2 regions of the Arthrobacter sp. AG1021 genome follow, and region 2 is predicted to be linked to the other one. Evidence: predicted binding sites of a transcription regulator. Region 2 holds the regulator's gene; the other holds the start of a gene.
The links. Region 2 encodes LexA, which represses DNA repair genes until DNA is damaged. Its sites were predicted from a motif close to TCGAACANNTGTTCGA; they were not measured.

Region 1: the regulator LexA is predicted to act here: its motif matches at 1,968-1,983, upstream of uvrA (excinuclease ABC subunit UvrA).

Annotation. Positions count from the first base shown of each region.
Region 1 is NZ_RBLB01000006.1:723,751-733,102, forward strand. Features, by position in the region: gene DFO58_RS18100 (hypothetical protein) at 1-69, opposite strand, end outside; gene DFO58_RS03590 (PQQ-binding-like beta-propeller repeat protein) at 277-1,152, shown strand; gene DFO58_RS03595 (phosphatase PAP2 family protein) at 1,212-1,874, shown strand; gene uvrA (excinuclease ABC subunit UvrA) at 1,997-4,867, shown strand; gene DFO58_RS03605 (HAD hydrolase-like protein) at 4,978-5,679, shown strand; gene DFO58_RS03610 (lysophospholipid acyltransferase family protein) at 5,680-6,351, shown strand; gene uvrC (excinuclease ABC subunit UvrC) at 6,355-8,292, shown strand; gene rapZ (RNase adapter RapZ) at 8,302-9,195, shown strand; gene yvcK (uridine diphosphate-N-acetylglucosamine-binding protein YvcK) at 9,201-9,352, shown strand, end outside.
Region 2 is NZ_RBLB01000007.1:31,177-40,528, forward strand. Features, by position in the region: gene DFO58_RS05620 (MFS transporter) at 1-457, opposite strand, end outside; gene DFO58_RS05625 (SseB family protein) at 492-1,373, opposite strand; gene priA (bifunctional 1-(5-phosphoribosyl)-5-((5-phosphoribosylamino)methylideneamino)imidazole-4-carboxamide isomerase/phosphoribosylanthranilate isomerase PriA) at 1,728-2,465, opposite strand; gene DFO58_RS18405 (hypothetical protein) at 2,491-2,640, opposite strand; gene hisH (imidazole glycerol phosphate synthase subunit HisH) at 2,642-3,277, opposite strand; gene hisB (imidazoleglycerol-phosphate dehydratase HisB) at 3,278-3,898, opposite strand; gene DFO58_RS05645 (histidinol-phosphate transaminase) at 3,920-5,026, opposite strand; gene DFO58_RS05650 (LysM peptidoglycan-binding domain-containing protein) at 5,117-5,470, opposite strand; gene lexA (transcriptional repressor LexA) at 5,727-6,446, shown strand; gene DFO58_RS05660 (ATP-dependent DNA helicase) at 6,559-8,556, opposite strand; gene hflX (GTPase HflX) at 8,549-9,352, opposite strand, start outside.

The DNA of each region.
Region 1 (9,352 bases), on a different contig from region 2:
CGAACGGCTGGCGGTCATTGACCTCGCTACCGGGAAGAACACCTCGGCGAGTATTGAGGTTGACTTCATGGCTAACCGACCCGATGAATGCGACGGGACCTGGTGCGTCGAAGGTGACAGGAAATCCGGAGAACCGGTGAACATGCGCTACGACATGGAGAAGGGCCGCTGGAAGCAGCTCACCGGGAGGACCTTCCCACACCGAAAGAGAATCCGGACGACCGCTTCGTCGGCGAGGGCCTCTCGTCGTCGTCGCAGCGCGGGCCCGGGGAGGAAATGCTCAGCTACGCGCGGGACGGCAAGATCCTGTGGAGCGTGCCCTACGAACAGGTCTTCGACTCGTACTACTCCACGGACAACGGGTGGGAATGGACTACATTCGAGGAACCGCAACAGATCTTCGTCGGCCATGGTTCCCGGATGGACTACCAATACCACCCCGAAGGCGATGACTACGTGCAGGATTGGAACAAGGACGCCATGATGGTCGGGATCGACCCAGCCACCGGAAAACGCCGGTGGGCGGTGCCCGGCGCGGATCAGGACTGCTCCGGAATCGTCGAGACCCGCCAAGCCCAGACGCGCAGCACCTTTGTCACCTGCAGATTCCACCAGGCGTTGGTCACGGTGCATCCGTCCACCGGCAAGCGCGGGGCGCTCACTGGGCTCGAATGGGACGTTGCAGGCATCGACGCGGCCACCGGCAAGGAGCGCTGGGCGTATGACATGCCCGGATACGAGAAAGCTGTGGAACTGGCCGAGGCCAACAACAGGATCCTCGGCGACCAGAAATACGTGATCGTCCCCCTGGCGTCGGGATTCGCCGCCGTGGACAGCTCGACCGGAGAAAAGCTCGAACTCTCCCACGTCCTTGGTGACACCGTATTGTGCACCAGCGACCGCGATTCGGTGGAAGTCAGGCGCATTGACGGATACGAGCAGACGGCCTACCTGGGGGTGCCGCAGACGGGCAACCATGCACCCGTGACACGCAGAAGGCCACGAAGGACCTTCCGCTGTATGCGGAGTTCCAGCGCACAGGCAAGGACCAGCAGCGGATCGCGGTGCTCCCGGAGCGTACGGGCATGGTCGCGTACCGCATGCCCGAGGAATAGTTCTCTGGGCGACCAACTCCGAGGGACGTTTTTCTGAGAGCAAACCCTGTGCCAGCTGGGATGCCCTCCCAGAAACCAGGCCTAGAATCACGTCTCATGACTACAGAATCCGCTCGGGTCGCCTCAACGCGGCCTGCCATCCCAGTGCTCATCGCCCTGGGCCTCATGGCGCTGTCACTGCCGGCATTTATAGTCCGCGAACAGCTGTACACAGCGGTCACCGCGGCGGCCGGTTCCTCCCCGGCACTCACCCTGCTGGCGGTGTTCTTCGCCGACGCGGCGTTGCTGCTGCTGGTCTTGTTCACCGCCGGGCTGGCCGTATGGTCATGGTTCAGGGACCGGGCGGCGTTCGCGAGGCTGGTGCTGGGAGGCCTGGGAGTGATCCTCGCCTACGCCGCAAGCAGCACGCTCAAGCTGATCCTGACCGAGGCGCGGCCCTGCCAGAGCATTCACGTGGCCATTGCGGAAACCTGCCCGCCGCACGGGGACTGGTCCTGGCCTTCGAACCACTCGGTGCTCGCCGCCGCCTTCGCGACCGCCTGCGCCTTGGCCATCGTGCGGCTGCGCTGGTACCTGGCCGCCACGGCCCTGCTCATCGCTGTGGCGCGGGTGGGAGTCGGCGCGCACTACCCGCACGACGTGCTGTTCGGTCTTGGCCTGGGCATGCTGGTGGTCCTCGTTGTGTTCAATTTCCTCCCGCGACTTGTCCGTCGCCTGCCCGGAACCGCGCGGATCGCCCAGCAGGCCGGCGGGCACTGAGCCCGCCCGGTGCGGGGGATCGCACGGCGCTCGCCGGTCGACGGTGCGGCCTTTGGCGATTTGCATGTGAGTTGCGTCAGAGTTCACACTCATTCGAAGCAATTTTCGATTAGTATTGCTTCGTGGCTATTACTGCAGAGAGCAAGAAAACTGATCTGACGCGCCTGGTCGTGAAGGGCGCGCGCGAGCACAACCTGAAGAACGTGGACATCGATCTGCCGCGCGACGCGATGATTGTCTTCACCGGCCTGTCCGGGTCCGGCAAGTCCTCCCTCGCGTTCGACACCATCTTCGCCGAGGGCCAGCGACGTTATGTCGAGTCGCTCTCTGCCTACGCGCGAATGTTCCTGGGCCAGGTCGACAAGCCGGACGTGGACTTCATCGAGGGCCTGTCCCCGGCGGTGTCCATCGACCAGAAGTCCACTAGCCGCAACCCGCGTTCCACTGTCGGCACCATCACCGAGGTCTACGACTACATGCGTCTGCTCTGGGCGCGCGTGGGCCGGCCGCACTGCCCGGAATGCGGCGAGCCGATTTCCAAGCAGACCCCGCAGCAGATCGTGGACCAGCTCATGGAGCTGCCCGAGCGAACCCGCTTCCAGATCCTGGCTCCCGTGGTCCGCGCCCGCAAGGGCGAATTCGTCGACCTGTTCGCGGAGCTGTCAGCCAAGGGCTTCTCCCGCGCCCGCGTGGACGGGCAGACCATCCAGCTGACCGATCCGCCGAAGCTGGCCAAGCAGGTCAAGCACACCATCGAGGTGGTTGTCGACCGCCTGGCCATGAAGGAGGAGGTCCGCCAGCGGCTGACCGACTCCATCGAGACCGCGCTGGGCATCGCCGACGGCCGCGTGCTGGCCGACTTCGTGGACCTGGAGGACGACGACCCGAAGCGCATCCGCTCTTTCTCCGAGAACCTCGCCTGCCCGAACGAGCACCCGCTGGCCATCGACGAGATCGAGCCGCGCACCTTCTCCTTCAACAACCCCTTCGGCGCCTGCGCCGCCTGCTCCGGCATCGGCACCAAGCTGGAGGTGGACGAGCACCTGATCGTCCCCGACGACGAGGTGACCCTCAGTGAGGGCGCAATCGCCCCGTGGTCGCTGGGCAAGGCCACCACCGAGTACTGGAACCGGCTGATCGAGGGCTTGGGCAAGGACCTGGGCTTCAGCATGGACACCCGCTGGAAAGACCTTCCCGCCGCAGCCCGCCAGGCCATCCTGAACGGCAAGGACCACAAGGTCGTGGTGCAGTACAAGAACCGCTTCGGCCGCGAACGCAAGTACTCGACCGGCTTCGAGGGCGTCATCTCCTACGTGCACCGCAAGCACCAGGAAACCGAATCGGACCACGCACGCGACCGCTACGAGCAGTACATGCGCCAGATCCCGTGCCCGACCTGCGGCGGCGCCCGGCTGAACCCGGCCTCGCTGTCGGTGCTGGTGGGCGGCAAGTCCATCGCCGAGGTCTCCGCCATGGACCTGCGCAGCGCCGCCGAGTTCCTGACCACCCTGGAACTGAGCAACCGCGAGGCGCAGATCGCGGTGCAGGTGCTCAAGGAAATCGGCGCCCGCATGAAGTTCCTGCTGGACGTGGGCCTGGAATACCTGACCCTTGAACGCGCGGCCGGCACGCTGTCCGGCGGCGAAGCCCAGCGCATCCGCCTGGCCACCCAGATCGGCTCCGGCCTGGTGGGTGTGCTCTACGTGCTCGACGAGCCGTCCATCGGCCTGCACCAGCGCGACAACCGACGGCTGATCGAGACCCTGCTGCACCTGCGTTCGCTGGGCAACACCCTGATCGTGGTGGAGCACGACGAGGACACCATCGCCGAGGCGGACTGGATCGTTGACATCGGCCCTGGCGCGGGCGAGCACGGCGGCGAAGTGGTGCACTCCGGCTCCGTGGAGGGGCTGAAGGAGAACACCCGTTCGCTGACCGGCGACTACCTTTCGGGCCGCAAGCAGATCGAGATCCCGTCCAAGCGCCGCAAGGTGGACAAGGACCGCAAGCTCAAGGTCGTCGGCGCCAGCGAGAACAACCTGCAGAACGTCAGCGTCGAGTTCCCTCTGGGCGTGCTGACCGCGGTGACCGGCGTGTCCGGCTCGGGCAAGTCGACCCTGGTCAACGACATCCTCTACAAGGTGCTGGCGAACAAGCTCAACGGCGCGAAGCAGGTCCCCGGCCGGCACACCCGCGTGCAGGGCTTGGAGCACCTGGACAAGGTGGTCCACGTGGACCAGTCGCCGATCGGCCGCACCCCGCGCTCCAACCCTGCCACCTACACCGGCGTGTTCGACAACATCCGCAAGCTGTTCGCGGAGACCAACGAGGCGAAGCTTCGCGGCTACCAGCCGGGCCGCTTCTCCTTCAACGTCAAGGGCGGACGCTGCGAGGCCTGCTCGGGCGACGGCACGCTGAAGATCGAGATGAACTTCCTGCCGGACGTCTACGTGCCCTGCGAGGTTTGCCACGGGGCGCGCTACAACCGCGAAACCCTGCAGGTGCTCTACAAGGGCAAGAACATCGCGGACGTGCTGGACATGCCGATTGCGGAGGGCGCCGAGTTCTTCAGCGCCTTCACCCCGATCGCCCGCCATCTGAAAACCCTGGTGGACGTGGGCCTGGGCTATGTCCGCCTGGGCCAGCCGGCCACCACGCTCTCCGGTGGCGAAGCGCAGCGCGTGAAGCTTGCCGCGGAGCTGCAGAAACGCTCCAACGGCCGCTCCATCTACGTGCTGGACGAGCCGACCACCGGCCTGCACTTCGAGGACATCCGCAAGCTGCTGCTGGTGCTGCAGGGGCTGGTGGACAAGGGCAACACCGTGCTGACCATCGAGCACAACCTGGATGTCATCAAGTCCGCCGACTGGGTCATCGATCTGGGACCGGAAGGCGGTTCGGGCGGCGGCACCATCATGGCCACCGGCACCCCGGAGAAGGTCGCGAAGGTCGCCGAATCGCACACCGGACGGTTCCTGGCCGAAATCCTCTAGCCCGGGGGCGCCGCGAGCGGCGAACCCGGGGGGAACGGGCGCGGGTATATTCGATTTCAGTTATGGATTATTTACCCGCGTCCGCTTCATGGGATGATGTCCTAGTGAATATGTCGGTAACCAGCGTGCTCTTTGATCTGGACGGGACCCTCGTGGACCCTGCAGGGTCCATAACCTCGGGAATCCGCCATGCCCTGGTAGCCCATGGGCTTCCGGATCCCGGCGAGGAAAAAATCGAAGCGTTGGTCGGCCCGCCGCTGCAGATCGGGCTGCGCACCCTGGACGGTGTCACCGACGCGAATATCGACTCGGTGATCGCCGCCTACCGGGCCCGATACTCGGAGGTCGGCATGCGTCAGTCGGTGGTCTACCCGGGCATGCGTACGCTGCTGGACGGGCTTCGCGCCGCCGGCATCCACACCGCGGTCACCACCGCCAAGCCGCTGCCCATCGCCCGCGAGCTGATCGAGGCGCAGTCCCTGGCCGGCAGCTTGGATGCGGTGCACGGGAACACCAGCGAAGGCGGATCCCACGGATCGAGCAAGGCGCACATCGTGGCCGCCGCGTTGAAGCACGCGGATCTGGATCCGTCGCGTAGCGTGGTGGTGGGGGACCGGCACTACGACCTGGACGCCGCGCGCGCGAACGGCGTGAAGTCCATCGGCGTGCGCTGGGGCTTCGCCCAGGGCGACGAGCTGGACGCCGCCGACTACCGGGTCTCCACCGCGGTCGAACTGGCGCAGCTGCTGCTGGGCAGGGACGGCGCGGCCGAATTGAACTTTGAAGAACTGATGCAGGAAGGTGCACGGTAGATGAGCATCTACACCATGACGCGATCCTCGATCCGCGGCATCATCCACGGCATCTGCCGCGCCGAGGTCACCGGCCTGGAGAACGTGCCCAAGGAGGGCGGCTTCATCGTCGCCTCCAACCACTTGTCCTTCTTCGACTCGCTGATCATCCAGGCGCTGACGCCGCGCGATGTCGCATTCTTCGCGAAGGCCGAATACTTCACCACGCCCGGAGTGAAGGGCAAGCTGATGAAGTCCTTCTTCGAGTCGGTAGGATCCATCCCGGTCCAGCGCGGCGAGCAGGCCGCCTCCGTGGCGGCCCTGGATTCGCTGGTGGAGATCATCGAGGGCGGTTCCGGCATCGGCATCTACCCGGAGGGCACCCGTTCGCGCGACGGCAGGCTGTACCGCGGCCGCACCGGGGTGGGTTGGCTGGCGCTGACCACCGGCGTGCCGGTGGTCCCGGTCGGGCTGATCGGCACCGAGAAGCTGCAGCCCGCGGGCACCAAGGGCTTCCGCCCGGCCAAGTTCCACATCCACTACGGCGAGCCGCTGTACTTCGACAAGCTCGGACGCAAGCACCCGCTGCCGCAGCGCCGCCTGGCCACCGATAGGATCGTCGACGCGATTGCCGAGCTTTCCGGCCAGGACCGCGTGGACTCCTACAACCAGCTGCCCCCGGACGCCAAGTAAGCCATGGCCGATCCCGCCAGCTACCGTCCGAAAACCTCGGACATCCCCACCAGGCCGGGCGTGTATCGCTTCCGCGACGAGCACGGCCGGGTCATCTACGTGGGCAAGGCCAAGATCCTGCGCAGCCGGCTGCTGTCCTACTTCGCCAAGCCCGAGCGGCTCACGCCCAAGACCCGCACCATGGTGTTCACCGCCGCGAGCGTCGAGTGGACCGTGGTGGGCTCGGAGCTGGAGGCGCTGCAGCTGGAGTACACCTGGATCAAGGAGTACAACCCGCGCTTCAACATCGTCTTCCGCGACGACAAGTCCTACCCCTACCTGGCCGTGACCATGGACGAGAAGTTCCCGCGCGCCTTGGTGATGCGCGGGGACAAGCGCAAGGGCGTGAAGTACTTCGGCCCGTTCTACCCGGCCAAGGCCATCCGCGAAACCCTTGACACGCTGCTGCGCGTCTTCCCGGTGCGCAGCTGCGCCCCCGGGGTGTTCAAGCGCGCGCAGGCCTCGGGCCGCCCGTGCCTGCTGGGATACATCGACAAGTGCGCCGCGCCCTGCGTAGGGCGCATCAGCGAGGAAGACCACCGGGCGCTGGCCGATGACCTGTGCACCTTCATGGGCGGGGAGGCCACCCGCTTCACCAAGGCGCTGACCGCCAAGATGCAGGAAGCCGTAGCCCAGCTCGAATACGAGCAGGCGGCCCGCTACCGCGACGACATCGCGGCGCTGAACAAGGTCTTCGAGCGCAATGCGGTGGTGCTGGCGGACAACACCGACGCGGACATCTTCGGCATCCACGGGGACGAGCTGGAAGCCGCGGTGCAGGTGTTCCACGTGCGCGACGGGCGCATCCGCTCCCAGCGCGGCTGGGTCGTGGAGAAGGTCACCGACACTACCGACGGGGAATTCGTCGAGCAGCTGCTCACCCAGGTCTACGCGGACCACGCCGACCGCATCCCGCGCGAGATCCTGGTGCCGACGCTGCCCGAGGACGTGGACGACGTCACGCAGTGGCTCTCCGAGCTGCGCGGCTCGCGGGTCTCGCTGCGCGTGGCCCAGCGCGGGGACAAGGCCGCGCTGGCCGGCACTGTGGTGGAAAACGCCGAGCAGGCGCTGCGCCTGCACAAGTCCAAGCGCGCAGGCGACATCACCACCCGCTCGCTGGCCATGCAGGAGCTGCAGGACGCGCTGGGCGCCGAGCAGGCGCTGCTGCGCATCGAATGCTACGACGCCTCGCACACCCAGGGCACCAACGTGGTCGCCTCGATGGTCGTGTTCGAGGACGGACTGCCCAAGAAGAGCGAATACCGCAAGTTCTCCATCACCGGGGAAGCCGCGCGCGACGATACCGCCAGCATGTACGACGTGATCCACCGCCGCTTCAGCCGCTACCTGAAGGAAAAGGTGGACCCGCTGGTGCTCGCCGGCGGCGAGGTGGAGCCCGGCACCGCCGAGGTGAAGAAGTTCGCCTACCCGCCCTCGCTGGTGATCGTCGACGGCGGCCCGCCCCAGGTCGCCGCCGCCCAGAAGGCCCTGGACGACCTGGGCATCGACGACATCCCCGTCGTCGGCCTGGCCAAGCGCCTGGAAGAGCTGTGGCTGCCGGATGACCCGTTCCCGCTGATCCTGCCGCGTGCCTCCGCCGCCCTGTACCTGGTGCAGCGGCTGCGCGACGAGGCGCACCGCTTCGCGATCACCTTCCACCGGGCCAAGCGCGGCAAGTCGATGCTCGCATCCGAGCTGGATGCCGTGCCGGGGCTGGGCAAGGCCAAGCAGGAAGCGCTGCGCAAGCATTTCGGCTCCATGAAGAAGATCCGCGCCGCCAGCGTGGAGGAGCTGCTCGAAGTGCCGGGTGTGGGCCCGAAGCTGGCGCAAACCATCAAGGATTCGCTTCAAGGCGCGTCACCGGGCGCGGTAAACATGACTACCGGAGAAATTCTGGACTAGCCTTGAAGTATGAGCGCTGAGTATGAAGCCGTAAAGCCCCCGGAGTCCGAGCTGGTGATCGTTACCGGCATGTCAGGTGCCGGTCGCACGACTGTTGCCCACGCCCTGGAGGACCAGGACTGGTATGTGGTGGAGAACCTGCCGCCGGCCATGCTCGGACCCCTGACCGAGCTGATGAGCCGCTCGCAGGGATCCATCCCGCGCATGGCCGTGGTGATGGACGTGCGCTCCAAGGACATGTTCCCGGAGATCCGCGACGCGCTGGCCAATCTGACGGCCAGCGGCGTCAAGTACCGCCTGGTCTACCTCGACGCCAGCGATGAGGTGCTGGTGCGCCGCTTCGAGCAGGGACGACGCCCGCACCCGCTGCAGGGCGACGGGCGCATCGTCGACGGCATCCAGCGCGAACGCGAAATCACCCGCGAGCTGCGCGACGCCGCGGAGATCATCCTGGATTCCTCCTCCATGTCGGTGCACGACCTGGCCCGCTCGGTCAACGAGCTGTTCAGCGAGTCCGGACCGATCATCCTGCGTATCAACGTGATGAGCTTCGGCTTCAAGTACGGCCTGCCCACCGACGCCAACTACGTGGCCGACGTGCGCTTCATCCCGAACCCGCACTGGGTGCCGGAGCTGCGCCCGCAGACCGGCCGCGACAAGGAAGTCTCGGACTACGTGCTCTCGCAGACCGGAACCAGCGAATTCATCGAGAACTACCTCAAGGCGCTGGAGCCCGTCTTCGAAGGCTACCGCCGTGAGAACAAGCACTACGCGACGATCGCCGTGGGCTGCACCGGCGGCAAGCACCGTTCGGTGGCCACCAGCATCGAGCTAGGCCGCCGGCTTGCCCAGCTGCCCAACGTCCGCGTCAACGTCAGCCACCGAGACCTGGGACGCGAGTAGGGGTTATGGCTTTCGCTACCGGCCCCATCCCGATCCAGGGCCTGAACCGCAGCGACGACTACCGCAACCCGTCGGTCGTCGCCCTGGGCGGCGGACACGGCCTGTCCGCGTCGTTGTCCGCGCTGCGCCGGCTGTCCACCGACCTCACTGCCGTGGT
Region 2 (9,352 bases):
CCGGGCCGACGATGAACACCAGTTCGGTGGCGGTGGCATCCAGGGCGAACGCGGTGCGCCGTTGCTCGCCGGTGGTCATCACGCCCAAGGCGGTTCGGACCACGGAGAAGACCGGCAGGGCGAAGAGCCCGCCGATGAAAGCCAGCGGATAGATCCATACCAGCGGGACGTGCGGGACTGTGCACCAGACCGCTGTTTCGACGATGACCGAGGGAATCAGCGCCCTGCGCAGACCCCACATGTCTACGCGGGCACCGCGCCAAGGTGCGCCGATCGCGATGCCAATGGTCATCAAGGCTGTCACCAAGCCGGCGGAAACCCAGCTCTGGTCCAGGTTCGTGACCAGATGGAGCAAAAGCAGCATGCCCAACGCCGAATGAGGAAGCCGAGCGACCATGCCGATAACCAGCAGCGAAGCGATCTGAGGCTGACGCAGGATCTGCCAGTAGTTCTTCATGACGCGGAGTATTCCTCTTCGTGTAGGCCCCACCCTAGCTGGATGAGCTGAGCAAGCTGATTTCTATCGAGTCCACCGCCTCGGCGAACTCGGGTTTTCGAGCCAATAGCCCGTGAATATTTGTCGCGATCTCTCGCGCATCGTTTTCGCTGGTTCCTGCCGCGAAAACGAACTGCAGGTTCAATTCCGGTCCGGAGCCGCCTCCGGGCACTGCGTTGCCCTGCGCATCTCGTGAACCAACTCCTCGGCCTGGTGCTAGCTGCACTTTGCGAAGCTGGGCGTAGCCACTCGTCGCGTCCTGGACGATTTCAGCAATGCCCTGGTTCAGATAGCTCGGTGTCCATTCGATCTGCTTGGCAAGGTTCCACATGCCCGGTCGTCGAAGGACGAACGTGTAGTCGCCGCCCGGATCCAGCACCAGTAATTGGCATTCTTCGCTGACCGCAGACAACGCGGCGCGCGGGGCGTAGACCGCGACTGGTCTCGCTTCGTTGTGCCAGGCCTGGAGCCGCTCCACGGTGGTGAACACCGGCAAGGCCATGCGTCCGTCCGGCCCCTTGATCTTGACCAGGGCCATGTCGGCTTCCTTGTCGGAGGCGAAGCCGTGCTCGGTCATCGCTTCTTCGCCAAGCTGGGCTACTACTGCAACGAAAACCCGGGCGTTGGCCAGCGACTGGTGGACGCCGGACTCGCTGCCGTTGCCGGCTCGCAGATCAGCCAGCGCCTGCATCACCGCCTCATCTGCCAGTCCGTCGTCCTTGTCGAACTTGTGCAGCGGGTTTTCATCACCGGCCAGGTCCCGGCCTTCCCAGCTTTGACCTGCGGAATCAGTCGGGGAACCTGCCTGCGCCAGTGCCGCGGCGATATGTCCGGGCAGGTGGCGCTTGGGTGCGGATTCAGGTTGCGCGGTGCTCATAGATCCATGCTATCTGTGAGAACCCCGGTGGAAGAACAAGTTTCAGGGACTCGGGCATGAGCTTGCCCACGAGACCTTGGGCACACTTCAGATATTCGGGCCTGGCCACAACGCGGCGGATGTGGCATCTTGAAATGATAATGCGCAAGGACACGGAATCCGAGAGCCTGTTTGCCACGGCAATGCCGGGCTATCTCCCGCAGGGCGCAGTTCGCGGCCTGGGCGGGGGCTCATCCGTCCCCCGCCGTTGGCCACAGACGCCGCAGGAGGTTCATATTCGGCTTCATAAAAAATCGTGGACCGGCTGGATTTTTCCAACCGATCCACGACTTCAAAGGTCTGGCTCAGACCTATTTAGCGACGGCCTGCCACATCAAGCGCCTCGGGCAGCGTGAACTGCCCCGAGTACAGGGCCTTGCCCATGATGGCGCCTTCGATGCCTTCCGGCACCAACGCACGCAGAACACGCAGGTCTTCGAGGGAAGAGATACCGCCCGATGCGACAACCGGCTTGTTGGTTTTCGAGGCGATCTCGCGCAGCAATTCAACGTTGGGTCCACGCAGGGTTCCGTCCTTCGTGACGTCAGTGACGACGTAGCGCGCACAGCCGGCATCCTCCAAGCGGGCAAGCACCTCCCAGAGGTCTCCCCCGTCCTTGGTCCAGCCATGGCCGGAGAGCGTAGTGCCACGCACATCCATGCCCACGGCGATCTTGTCGCCGTGGCGGGCAATGGCCTTGCGGGTCCACTCCGGGTTCTCCAGTGCGGCCGTCCCGAGGTTCACGCGGGTGGCGCCGAATTCCAGTGCGCGATCTAGTGACGCGTCATCACGGATTCCGCCGGAGAGCTCAACCTTGATGGACAGCTCCTGGGCGATTCGCTGGACGATCTCGATGTTGCTGCCGCGACCGAAGGCGGCGTCGAGGTCGACCAGGTGCAGCCATTCTGCACCGTCGTTCTGCCAGGCCAGCGCCGCTTCCAGAGGGTCGCCGTATCCAGTTTCGGATCCGGCTTCACCCTGAACCAGGCGAACCGCCTGTCCGCCGGCGATATCTACTGCGGGAAGCAGTTCGAGAATTGGTTGCTCACTCATGTTGTCCTTCTTCGAAAGTTTGAAACTAGAGGGTCAAGACCCATGCTGCGATGACACAACCAGCTGCCAGGCCCCACGCGGCAATGATCCACGACAGGTGCGCTTTCTGGTTCTTCAAGGAGATTGCTCCGCCGGCAAGAAATGCGCCGACCCCGAGGAGTACGATCGACCACATTCTAGAGAGTCTCCAGCCAGTTGCTCAGCAGCTTCTTGCCAGCTTCGCCAGACTTCTCCGGGTGGAATTGCACTGCCGACAAGGCACCGTTTTCAACGGCTGCGATGAATGGGGTTCCGTGGGTGGACCAGGTAACCTGCGGCGGAGTCATTGCCGGCTGGGTGACGTCGAATTCCCACTTCTGCACTCCATATGAATGCACGAAGTAGAAGCGCTCGTTTTCGATACCTGCAAAGAGCTTGGTGTTTTCCGGCGGACGAACGGTGTTCCAGCCCATATGCGGGATGACATCAGCCTGCAGCCGCTCTACGGTGCCTGGCCACTCGCCAATACCCGCCGTCTTGACGCCGTGTTCCACGCCTTCGTCGAAGAAGACCTGATGTCCAACGCAGATTCCGAGCACGGGCTTGCCGCCGGCGATACGGCGACCGATCCAGCGCAGTGCACCGAGCTTGGTCAGCTGGTCCATGACCGATGCGTAGGCGCCGACGCCGGGAACGACCAGACCGTCAGCCGCTTGGACCTTGTCCGCGTCTGCGGTCAGCTCTACCTCGGCTCCGGCGGCTTCAAGCGCACGCACTGCCGAGCGAACGTTGCCCGAACCGTAGTCCAGGACAACAACTTTCTTTTTTGCCACTTAAAGGGCACCCTTCGTGGATGGAATCTTGTCGCCCATGCGTTCGTCGTGCTCGACGGCTTCGCGCAAGGCACGGGCGAAGGACTTGAACTGCGCTTCGACGATGTGGTGCGGGTCGCGGCCCGAGAGCACCTCGATGTGGGCACAAATCTGCGCGTGGAACGTGATCGCTTCGAAAACGTGACGGGTCATCGAACCGGTGAAGTGTCCACCGATCAGATGGTATTCCTGGCCGGCCGGCTCGCCGCCGTGCACCAGGTAGGGGCGCCCGGAGACATCTACAACGGAGCGGGCTAGTGCTTCGTCCAGCGGTGCGTAGGAAGTGCCGAAGCGGCGGATACCCGCCTTGTTGCCCAGGGCAACACGCAGCACCTCGCCGATGGTGATCGCGGTGTCTTCCACTGTGTGGTGTACGTCGATATGGGTGTCGCCGGTTGCACGCACGGTGAGGTCGATCAGCGAGTGCTTGGACAGGGCAGTGAGCATATGGTCGAAGAACGGCACGGTGGTGCTGATCTCCGAGACGCCTGAGCCATCGAGATCCAGTTCAACGAATACCGAGGATTCGCTGGTGACTCGTTCCATACGGGCGCGACGTGCGCCAATCAATTCGGCAGACATGTCTTCCTTCGCTTGTCTTTTCTACTTCTGTGCGCTGAGCAGTTCGGTCAGCCGCTCCAAGAAGGCGGTGGTTTCGGCCTCAGTTCCCGCGGTGACTCGCAGGGTGCCGGCGATTCCGTTGTCACGGATGATGATTCCGGCGTCGAGAAGCCCCTGCCAAATGGCGTGGGGGTCGTCCAGGCCGCCGAAAAAGACGAAGTTCGAGTCTGAAACCGAAGGCTTCAAACCCAGCTCGGTCAAGGTGCTCACGATGCGGTCGCGCTGGGTCTTGATTTCTTCGACCTGTGCAAGCAGAAGGTCAACGTTCTTCAGCGCGGCAATGGCGGTCGCCTGGGTCACTGCAGAGAGGTGGTAGGGCAGGCGGACAAGCCGAATCGCATCGGTGACTTCCGGTGCCGCAGCCAAGTAGCCCACTCGGGCGCCAGCCAAGCCGAAGGCCTTGGACATCGTGCGGCTGACAATCAAGCGCTGGCGACCTCCGAGGAGGCTCAGTGCCGACTTGGTATTGGCCAGTGAAAATTCAGCGTAGGCCTCGTCGACGATGACCATAGCGTTGGTCTCGGAGGCTGCCTCGTAGACAGCCTCGATGACATCCAGTCCCAATGCCGTGCCGGTTGGGTTGTTCGGAGAGCAGAGGAAAACGATATTCGGTGTGTGCTCGCGTACCTGCGCGGCAGCAGAGTCGGCCGAGAGAGTGAAATCATCGGCGCGTTGGCCGGCGATGTATTCGGTATCGGTTCCGCTGGCCAGCAGCGGGTACATGGAATAAGTGGGGCCGAAACTCATGACGCTTCGACCGGGGCCACCGAAGGCTTGCAGGATCTGCTGCAGGATCTCATTGGAACCGTTCGCGGCCCAAATGTTCTCGCGATCCAGATCGTGGCCCAGGTACTTGGCTAGGAGTTCACGCAATTCCACGAATTCACGATCCGGGTAGCGATTCAGCGTGGCCGCTGCCTTGGAGACTTCTTGAGCGATTGCATCAATCACGGTCTGCGGAAGCGGATGGGTGTTCTCATTGACATTCAGCTGAATTGGTACGTCAATTTGTGGCGCACCGTAAGGGGACAGCCCGCGGAGATTCTCACGCAAGGGCAGCTGACTCAATAGTTCACTGCGGACATTCACGTCATTAAGTCTAATGGCGCAGTCGTCGGTTCAAGAATTGGCGACAAACCTTGGTAACAATACCTGTCGCCATTTTGAGGGTTTGACCGGCTAGTTGGCCAACACCGGGATCTCCAAGGTGTCGCCAACGCGGATCTCGCTGGAGTCCAGTGCGTTGATCTCCGTGATATGCTCCATGGCCGCATTCACGTCGTAGCCTACGGCGTATTCACGGGCGAGATCCCACAACGAGTCGCCCGGGATGACGGTCACGGCCACGGTTTCAACACCTTGCGGCGAGTTGGACGCCGCCTGGGCACTTGAAGTGAACATGGTGATCAGGAATGCGGCGGCGATGGTCAGAATGAACACCGGGACCCCAACCAGCACGGCCCAGCCGCGACGATTGATGCGGATCTTCATGTGTTCTTTGGTGCGTTTCGAGTCAAGTGCGGCGGTTGCCATGACTATTCTCCTCAACAGTGGCATGATGCGAACCTGTCTTCGAATACTGTTTTCGAAGATGTGTTCGATTCTCGTATATCTTTTCTAACAGAACTTCGCGGAAATTGTCCAGACACTTTCGAACAAATCTTTGAAAGACTCCCTCACATCGACTAAGATTTCGAAGTAGAAGAGGAACGAATACATAACATCACTGGCTTCCGACAGTTAGGCATCCGCGCAGCTCACGACCGGTGATTAGGGAAGGCTAAAGGTCATGTCAGCTTCAGAGCGCACTCCCCGATCGAATGCACGTTCGCTGACGATCCGCCAGAAGAAAATTCTCGAGACCATCCAGCGCTCGATCGGAAAGAACGGCTATCCGCCGTCGATGCGCGAGATCGGCGACACCGTGGGGCTCAAGAGCCTGTCGAGTGTCACGCACCAGTTGAGCCAGCTTGAAAAGCTCGGCTACCTTCGTCGTGATCCACGCCGACCTCGTGCCATGGAGATCCTGCTGCCGCTGCAGCTCAGCGAGGATGCCGCAGCGGCCGAGGCGCCCAAGCCAGCGGAAGAGGCCGGCAAGGAAGATGCGAAGATCATTGAGCTGAGCACCTCCGCGGACACCACTATGGTGCCGCTGGTTGGCCGTATCGCCGCTGGTGGACCGATCCTTGCAGATCAGACGGTAGAGGACGTGTTCGCGCTTCCGCGCCAGCTGGTGGGCCACGGAGAGCTGTTCATGCTTCGAGTCTCAGGAGACTCGATGGTTGATGCTGCGATCTGCGACGGCGACTGGGTTGTTGTGCGTCGCCAGCAAACTGCGAACAACGGCGACATCGTGGCTGCATTGCTCGATGAAGAAGCTACCGTGAAGACGTTCCGGCAGCGCGACGGTCATACCTGGTTGTTGCCGCAGAATTCTCGGTACGAGCCGATCCTCGGTGATGCAGCGACCGTCATGGGACGCGTTGTATCGGTCATGCGTTCGCTCTAATCCAACAAATCGAAGAGCGCTGGGGTGCAGTTCAATATGACTGCGTCCCAGCGCTCTTTGCTTCGACACGGGCTCAGCCGTGCCGGCTTCCGCGGAATGAACCAATACCGATCTAGCGGTTCGGGTCCATCCGCTTGAGGACACCGGTGATGGTCTTCTTGTCCACGGTGGGCCACATCGGCGGCAACGAGGCCTTGAGGAAACTGCCGTAGCGTGCGGTAGCCATGCGTGAGTCGAGGATTGCCACGACGCCCTTGTCCGACACGGAACGAATCAACCGGCCAGCGCCCTGGGCCAGACGGATCGCGGCGTGGGTGGCCGAAACCTGCATGAAACCGTTGCCGCCGTGCTTCTGCACGTCTTCGGTGCGGGCCTTGGAGATCGGATCGTCCGGACGCGGGAACGGGATCTTGTCGATAATAACCAAACGGCAGGAGTCGCCAGGCACGTCTACGCCCTGCCAGAGAGTCATGGTGCCGAAGAGACAAGTGTCCCGTTCCTCGGCAAACTGCGCTACCAGAGACTTCATGCTCGCATCACCCTGGCAGAGGATCTCGACGTCGAGGCGCTCGCGCAAGATCGCCGCCGCTTCTTCGGCAGAACGCTTCGAGGTGAACAGCGCCAACGCGCCGCCGCCCGAAGCCTTGATCAGATCCTCGATTTCGTCCAGGGTCTCGGCGGCAAGCTGCCTGCCGGGTTTGGGCAGGTGCTTGGCGACATACAAGATGCCCTGCTTCGGATAATCGAATGGGCTGCCGACGTCGATGCCTGTCCATGACGGTGCACCGGCACCCATGAGCCCCAGTGAACCGGCCACCGAGTCGAATTGCGCGCCGATGGCCAAGGTGGCGCTGGTCAAGATGACGGTACGACCGTCAAAGAGTCCTTCGCGCAGTTTTCCGGCCACGGACAGCGGTGCCACGTTAAGTGTCGCCGGCTGGTTGTCATCCGCCTCGACATAGCCGCGGCCTTCGACAAATTCTCGCGGACGGGTCGTGTAGAGCACCTCCCGGCGGTCTTCGGCTTCGAGCATGCGGATGGCGTCGTCCATGACGGCCTGCATTTGCGACCTGGCGGTCTGGCGACCACCATCGGCCGGCGCGTTGGCTTCAGGCTTCGTCAATGCGAGAATGAGCCGGGCCTGTTCCACGATGTCGTTCAGGGCGATTCCCATGTCCTCGCGCAGGCCGGTCTGCAACAACCCGGTCGGTACGCCGGTCAAGGCCTTTTCAAGTCTGTTGGTGGCTTTGACCAATTCGTCAACGTTGACGGCGCAATGGCGCTTGGCCCCGCCCGCTGCGGTGAGCACCATACGAGCCGACAGTGCCCCTGAGACCGAGCTGGTGACGCGGTCCTGGAGCTCGTGGGCCTCATCGATGATGGCGACGTCGAAGTCCGGGAGCACCGACAGCCCTTCGAAGGCGGAGACCGCCAGCAGGGCGTGGTTGGTAATCACCACGTCGGATTCGGCGGCCCGGGCGCGGGCCATCTCCGAGAAGCATTCATCGGCCATAGGGCATTTCTGGGAGCCAAGGCACTCCATGGCGGACACCGAAACCTGTTTCCATGCCTTGTCGCTGACTCCGGGGACCAGTTCGTCCCGGTCCCCTGTGTCGGTGCGCTCGGCCCATTCGCGAAGCTTCATGACTTCGCTGGCCAGCGGGGAAAATGTCTGTCCCCTGGGCGCGGCGGGCTCATCCATGGAGAACAACGTGCCTTCGTCGTCTTCCGGGTATCCGCCGCCGAGCTTGTACTGGCAGAGGTAGTTGGAGCGGCCCTTGAGCAGGGCCACGTCCATGGGTCGCGAAAGCTTGCCTTTGAGAGACTCCAGGAGCCGAGGTACGTCACGTCCGACGATCTGCGACTGCAACGCCAAGGTTGCAGTCGATACGATTACCGGTTTGGCGCTGGTCTGGGCGTGTGCCAGTGCCGGGATCAGGTAGCCCATGGACTTGCCCGTACCGGTTCCTGCTTGCACCAGCAGATGCTCTTCGTCTTCCAGCGCCGATACAACTTGCTTGACCATTTCCTGCTGGCCGGCGCGCATGGCGCCGCCCATGGAAGTTACTGCGGCTTCCAGCAGGTCAAGGGCCTGCTCTTGCTTATCCATGAAGGTTGAAAGTCTCCAACTCTGCTGCCAACGATTCTCGTACCTTGACGATCAATCTGGTTCCGTTCTCCAGATGCTCGCTTTCAAGGATTTCAGACTCACTCTGATGAAGTTTCGCGATCAGATCCCCGCGGTTATATGGGATCAGCACTTCCATCTGCACTCCCGGGCGCGGAATCGAGGAGCTGACCTTCGCCAGAAGCTCCTCGATTCCCTCACCGGTGTGTGCCGAGACAACCACGGTATTGGATTCGCGGTTTCGGACCCTTTCAATAACAAATGGGTCAGCCACATCAGCCTTGTTCAGCACGATGATCTCGGGAATGTTCAGCGCATCGACTTCGCCCAGCACCGTACGCACTGCCTGGATCTGGCCTTCCGGATCCGGATGCGAGGCATCAACAACGTGAAGAATCAGGTCGGAATCCGCAATTTCCTCCAGCGTCGAGCGGAAAGCCTCCACCAGCTGCGTCGGCAGGTTGGACACGAAACCCACCGTATCCGCCAGCGTGTAGGTCAGCCCGTCCTCGGTGGCCGCCTGCCGCACGGTGGGATCCAGGGTGGCGAACAGCGCGTTCTCCACCAAGACCCCGGCATTGGTCAGTCGGTTCAGCAGGGAGGACTTCCCGGCATTGGTATAGCCGGCAATAGCCACCGCGGGAACTTCGTTGCGCCGGCGGTTTGCGCGCTTGGCTTCTCGGGCCGGCTTCATCGCCTTGATCTCACGGCGCAATTTTGCCATGCGGTCGCGAATGCGGCGGCGATCCATTTCAATCTTGGTTTCACCCGGGCCACG